Regions from separate parts of the Mesorhizobium sp. M8A.F.Ca.ET.165.01.1.1 genome, predicted to be linked through region 2. Evidence: predicted binding sites of a transcription regulator. Region 2 holds the regulator's gene; the other holds the start of a gene.
The links. The regulator PhoB, encoded in region 2, activates phosphate uptake and scavenging genes when phosphate is short. The targets are predictions, from matches to a motif close to TGTCATNNANCTGTCAT.
Positions count from the first base shown of each region.

Region 1: the regulator PhoB is predicted to act here: its motif matches at 1,579-1,595, upstream of EN808_RS05585 (LTA synthase family protein).

Region 1 is NZ_SRTH01000002.1:215,190-218,603, reverse strand. Features, by position in the region: gene fabG (3-oxoacyl-[acyl-carrier-protein] reductase) at 1-357, opposite strand, end outside; gene fabD (ACP S-malonyltransferase) at 415-1,356, opposite strand; gene EN808_RS05585 (LTA synthase family protein) at 1,601-3,414, shown strand, end outside.
Region 2 is NZ_SRTH01000012.1:172,773-176,186, reverse strand. Features, by position in the region: gene EN808_RS26490 (ROK family protein) at 1-801, shown strand, start outside; gene phoB (phosphate regulon transcriptional regulator PhoB) at 1,067-1,756, opposite strand; gene phoU (phosphate signaling complex protein PhoU) at 1,775-2,482, opposite strand; gene pstB (phosphate ABC transporter ATP-binding protein PstB) at 2,508-3,311, opposite strand; gene pstA (phosphate ABC transporter permease PstA) at 3,308-3,414, opposite strand, start outside.

The DNA of each region.
Region 1 (3,414 bases), on a different contig from region 2:
GGTCAGCCGGAAAACGGCGGTGAGATTGACCTCCAGCACCGTATCCCAGTCGGCGTCCGACATGCGCACGAACAGGCCGTCCTTGGTGATGCCGGCATTGTTGACCAGGATATCGACGCCCTCGAGATCGGCCTCCGCCTTCTGGCCGAGTGCCTTGACCTCGTCACGGTTCGACAGGTTGGCCGGGAACAGCTTGACCCGATCGCCCAGTTCGGAGGCCAGCGTTTCCAGTTTCTCGACGCGCGTGCCGTGCAGGCCGACGATCGCGCCCTGCGCATGCAGCACCCTGGCGATCGCCTCGCCGATGCCCCCCGATGCGCCGGTGACAAGCGCCTTGCGGCCGGTCAATTCGAACATTTTTGTCTCCAGGTTGAGAAGAGGGCGCCCCTTATAGGGATGGTCTCAAATGGCGCTTTATGCAAGCGCCCCAAGTGCCGCCTCGACCTCGGCCGAGGAACCGACGGACGCGGTGGCGATATCGCGGTTGATGCGGCGAGCCAGTCCCGAAAGCACCTTGCCGGCACCGATCTCGTAAAGCGTGGTGATGCCGTTGGCGCCGAACCATTCCACCGTTTCGCGCCAGCGCACGCGACCGGTCACCTGCTCGACCAAGCGCCCGGCGATCTCGTCGGGATCGGTCGACGGCTGCACCGATACGTTGGACACGACGGGAACGACTGGCGCGGTCTTTGCCACGCCGGCAAGCGCCTCGCGCATGACGTTGGCCGCCGGCGCCATCAGCGCCGAATGGAAGGGCGCCGACACCTGCAGCATCAGCGCACGCTTGGCGCCCTTATCGGTGCACAGTTTCGCTGCCAGCTCGACCGCGACCTTTGCACCTGAGATGACCAGCTGGCCGCCGCCATTGTCGTTGGCGATCTGGCAAATCGAGCCCTTGGCGGCCTCGGCGCAGGCATCTTCGACATCGGCCTGCTCCAACCCGATGATCGCCGCCATGGCGCCCTCGCCGGCCGGCACCGCCGCCTGCATGGCGTTACCGCGAATGCGCAGCAGACGAGCGGCATCGGCGACGGAAACGAAGCCGGCGGCGGCGAGTGCCGAATATTCGCCCAGCGAATGGCCGGCGACATAGGCGACCTGGTCCTTCAGCGAGAAACCGCGCGCTTCCAGCGCCCTGATCGCCGCCAGCGATACCGCCATCAGGGCCGGCTGCGCGTTGGCCGTCAGCGTCAAGGTCTCTTCGGGACCTTCCCAGATCAGCTTCGACAGGTTTTCGCCGAGCGCATCATCGACTTCCTGGAAGACCCTGCGCGCTTCGGGAAAGGCATCGGCGAGATCCCTGCCCATGCCGACAGCCTGGCTGCCCTGTCCTGGAAAGGTAAATGCGACGGCCATGCGAGGGCTCCCCAGACTGGTTCTGCTTGCGTGATACTACGAATTTTCCCTGCCTGTGACGCAAGGCAGGCCGCCAAGTCAAGCCACTTCAGCCCATGCCGAAGGCCGTATCCTTGAGCGAGTGCCTGTTCCGAAAGGGCTTTTTGGCGATCACACCTGATGAAAACCGCTCACGAATCGTTTGCTGGCTCTTCTTATTTCCGTCACAGGCGCTAGCTTTGCGTGACAATTATATGACAATCGAATGACGTGGGTTGTCTTTGGGTGGGAAGTTAAAGTGGCAAAGAGTTCGAAACGTGCCGGCAACGCCGCGCCGCAATTCCTGGAAGACGATCCGTCCACCGGCTATCTGCCGGGCCGGAGATGGCCGGTCGTCCGCTACGGGCTGATCAGCCTGGCGATCTCGGCCGTCATGGTGTTCGCCATCGAACTGATCGTGCGCGGTGATGTCGCCGGCACCGTTTCCTTCTTCCTGCAGCCGTTCAAGCCGGGCTGGACCACCATCGTCGTGTTCGCGCTGGTCCTGATCGGCCTCGATGCCGTGCTCGGCCGCAGTCATCAAAGCCTGATGATCGTCGCGCCGCTGACCCTATCGCTGGCCTTTGTCGGCCACCAGAAGTCGCATTATCTCGGCGACCCGCTCTATCCGACGGACTTCCTTTACGCCCGACAGATCTTCGCGCTGTTGCCGCTGCTGGTGCGCGAGCGGCCAATGACCGCGCTCGCCATGGTCGCGGGCATCGTGGTCGGCCTGTCCCTGCTCGTCTACGGCTGGCGTCTTTGGCGCCGCAAGGTTCCAGCCCTCAGCCACAAGGGCCGCCTCGCCCGGCTGACGCTGGCGGTGCCGCTGCTCGCCTTCTTCGTCTCAATCATGGACTACGCCACCTTCTCGTGGACCAGGGACCGGCTGCAGATCATCCCGATCATGTGGGACCAGAAGGAAAACTACGCCTCCAACGGCTTTGCGCTCGCCTTCGCGCTCAACGTGCCGATGGCGCACGTCTCTGCCCCGCCGGGCTATTCCGACAAGGCAATCGCGGCGATCGACAGGCCCGATGTGAGCGCCTCGGTGCCGGCCCAGAAGCCGGACATCATCATCGTCATGAGCGAATCCTTCTGGGATTCGACCAAGCTGCCCGGCGTCACCATCACGCCCGATCCGATCCCCAATGTGCGGTCGCTCCGCTCGGGCTCGATGTTCTCGCCCGAATTCGGCGGCATGACCGCCAATATCGAATTCGAAGCGCTGACCGGGTTCTCGAACGCCTTCCTGCCGGCCGGCAGCATCCCCTACCAGCAGTATGTACGCACCCCGACGCCATCGATGGCGACCTTCCTGAAGAGCGAAGGCTATAGGGCACGCGCCATCCATCCAGGCACCAACTGGTTCTGGAATCGCGGCGCCGTCTATGCCGATTTCGGCTTCAACGACTTCAAATCGGAAGAAACGCTGCCGCCCATGGAAAAGCGCGGACCGCTGGCATCCGACGCTGCGATGACCGACGAGATCATCCGCGAAGCCGACGCCAGCGACGACCCCGTCTTCTTCTTCGCGGTCAGCCTGCAGAACCATGGCCCGTATGAGCCGAACCGTTATTCGAACCCGACCCACTCGGTGCAGGCGCCGATCAGCCAGTGGGCGCGTGACTCGCTGCTCTCCTACGCCGAGGGTTCAGCCGACGCGGACCGCGGCCTCGAGCGGCTGATCGAATGGGCCAAGACGCGCGAGCGGCCAACGATTGTTGCCTTTTTCGGTGACCACCTGCCGCCGCTCGGGCCGGTCTATGTCGAGACCGGCTTCCTGAAGGACAACGTCGCGCCCCGCAAGGAACCGACGCCGGAGGCCGCTCTCGAACATCACGCGACTCCGCTGATCATCTGGTCGAACCGTTCGGGCCCGGTCGAGAATCTGGGGACGGTGAGTCCTGCGTTCCTGCCCTATCATATCCTCACCGCCGCAGGCATCACCCACCCCTACTACACCGGCTTCCTGGGCGAGATGCGGGAGCGCTATCGCGTTGTCGACCGCAACCTGCTGCTCACGCCGGCCGGCGCGGC
Region 2 (3,414 bases):
CGCATCGCGCTGGCGATCCAGGGCATCACCGACACCGAGGCGCGTGCCATGCTGTGGTCGCCGATCACGCCGCAGACGGACATTGCCTTCGCCGACATACTCGAAGCCGAATTCGGCATCCCCGCCACCATGGAGAACGACTGCAACATGATGGCGGTGGCGTTGCGCTGGCGCGACCCTCAACGCTACCGCGACGACTTCATCGCCATCCTGCTCTCGCACGGCATCGGCATGGGCCTGGTGCTCAAGGGCGAACTGTTCACCGGCACCCATTCATCGGGCGGCGAATTCGGCCACATGATCCATCGCCCGGGCGGCGCGCTCTGCCGTTGCGGGCGGCGCGGCTGCGTCGAGGCCTATGCCGGCAACTATGCCATCTGGCGTAATGCCAGGCAGCTTGGCGAGGACGCCGAACCGGTCGCCGATGTCAGCGACGCGCAGATGCGGACACTCGCCGCGACGGCAAGGGAGAAAGACGGACCGGAGCGCGAAGCCTATCGCAAGGCGGGCGAGGCGCTGGGCTATGGGCTGGGCAGCCTGTTCGCGCTGATCGACCCGGCGCCGGTCGCCATGGTCGGTGTCAGTGCCGCCGCCTTCGATCTGATCGAGCCGGCCTTGCGCGAGGCCATCGCCCAGACCGCCGGCGGCCAGCATTCGGAATCGATTTCCTTCGACACCGAGCCGAACGAACTGCCGCTGATTCGCGAAGGCTGCGCCATGCGCGCCTTGACCTTCGTCGACCAGGAGATTTTCGCGCCGGGCGTGCAGGCGAGAGGCAGTGCTGGGAAGAGCGTGGCCTGAGCGAACGCTCCGGTGAATCACCACCAATGCTGGAGGTTGGCCGAGCGCCCTCAAGGTCGTCATCCCTGGGCGGAGCAGCCGCGAAGCGGCGTCGCGGAGACCCTGGGATCCATGCCGTGACCTCGATCGTAGAGTGCAACGGCGCAGAATTCTGCACTGCGGCGACGCGTCGAGGTCCCGGCATGGATCCTCGGGTCTGCGCCGCGTCGCTTCGCTCCTTGCTCCGCTCGTGGATGACGAAGTCAGGGGCGTAGCCGCCCTCGACCTAGTCTTCCCTGATCGCGTAGCCCGCGCCGCGGATGGTGCGGATGACGTCGGGCATGCGGCCATTGTTGACCGCCTTGCGCAGGCGACCGACATGCACGTCCACCGTGCGCTCGTCGATATAGATCGTCTCGCCCCAGACATTGTCGAGCAACTGGCTGCGCGAGAACACCCGGCCGGGATGGCGCATCATGAATTCGAGCAGCCGGAACTCGGTCGGTCCGAGCCGGATTTCGCTCTTCTTGCGATAGACCCGGTGCGATTCACGGTCGAGCACGATGTCGCCGACCTTGAGCACGCTGGACAGCACTTCCGGCTTGGCGCGACGCAGCAGCGCCTTGACCCGGGCCATGAATTCCGGCGTCGAGAACGGCTTGACCAGATAGTCGTCGGCGCCGGTCGAAAGGCCACGCACGCGGTCGCTCTCCTCACCGCGCGCCGTGAGCATGATGATCGGCAACCTCTCGGTCTCGGGCCGCATTCGCAGGCGCCGACAGAGTTCGATGCCGGAAACAGCCGGCACCATCCAGTCGAGCACCAGGAGGTCGGGCACATTCTCCTGGAGGCGGATCTCGGCTTCGTCGCCGCGCGTCACCACCTCGACCTGGTAGCCTTCCGATTCCAGATTGTAGCGGAGGAGCACGCCGAGCGGCTCCTCGTCCTCCACCACCATGATGCGTGGCGCGATCATTGGCAGATCATCCTATCGTCAAGCCGCCGGCGCCGACATCGCCGTCTCGTCCTGCTTCGGACGATTGGCGGGCAGTTGCGTTCCGGTCAGCACATAATACGCATTCTCGGCGATGTTGGTCACATGGTCGCCGATGCGCTCGAGATTCTTGGCGCAGAACAAGAGATGCGTGCAAGCCGTGATGTTGCGCGGATCCTCCATCATGTAGGTCAGCAGTTCGCGGAACACCGAGGTGTATTTGACGTCGATGCGTTCGTCGTCATTCCTGAGCTTGGCGAGGGCGGCGGCATCGCCGGCCGCATATTCCTCGACCACGCCCTGCACCTGGATCAGCACCAGCTGCGCCATGGAGTCGATCGAGTGCGACAGGTCGCGCGGCGTCGCGGTGAGACCGACGGAACCGACACGCTTGGCGATGTTCTTGGCAAGGTCGCCGATGCGCTCGAGGTCGCCCGCCATGCGGATCGAGCCGACGACATGACGCAGATCGTCGGCCATCGGCTGGCGCTTGGCGATCAGGGTGATGGCGCGGTCGTCGAGTTCGCGCTGGCGCGCATCCATGATGGCGTCGTCGGAGACGACGCGCTGTGCCAGCGCGTTGTCGGAATTCAGCAGAGCCTTGGTGGCGCCGCCGACCATCGTGCCGGCGAGATCGCCCATGTCGCTGATCAGCCTGCTGATCTGTCCGAGATCCTCATCGAAGGCTGCGACTGTGTGTTCGGCCATGATCCTGGTCCTCGTATGCGTGATATCAGCCGAAGCGGCCGGTGATGTAGTCCTGCGTGCGCTTCTCGCGAGGCGACGTGAAGATCTTCTCGGTCTTGTCGAATTCGACCAGTTCGCCCAGATACATGAACGCCGTCTGGCGCGACACGCGCGCCGCCTGCTGCATGTTGTGGGTGACGATGACGATCGTATAGTCGGCCTGCAGCTCGTCGATCAGTTCCTCGATCTTGGCGGTCGACAGCGGATCGAGCGCCGAGGCTGGTTCGTCGAGCAGGATGACTTCCGGCTTCACCGCCACGGTGCGGGCGATGCAAAGACGCTGCTGCTGGCCGCCCGACAGGCTGAGGCCGCTGGCGTTGAGCTTGTCCTTGACCTCGGTCCACAATGCCGCGCGCTTCAGCGCCTGTTCGACACGGCCGTCCATCTCGGACTTGCTGATCTTCTCGTAGAGACGGACGCCGAAAGCGATGTTCTCGTAGATCGACATCGGGAACGGCGTCGGCTTCTGGAACACCATGCCGATCTTGGTGCGCAGGAGATTGAGATCCTGCGAGCGGTCGAGGATGTTCTGGCCGTCGAGCAGCACCTGGCCGTCGGCGCTCTGCTTCGGGTAGAGCTCGTAGATGCGGTTGAAGACGCGCAGCAGCGTCGACTTCCCGCAGCCCGACGGGCCGATGAAGGCGGTGACGCTGCGCTCGGGCAGCGACAGGCTGATATCCTTCAACGCCTTCGACTGGCCGTAGTAGAAGTTGAGGTTCTTGACCTCGATCTTGGCCTTATCCACGGCCACTTCGGGCGTGTTCAACTCGGTGGACAACATCGGTTTCATCTGTCCTCTCTGCGTCCGGTAAGGCTGCGGGCGAAAATGCTCAGGCCGAGAACCGTCAGGGTGATTATGAGTGCGCCGGTCCATGCCAGTTGCTGCCATTCCT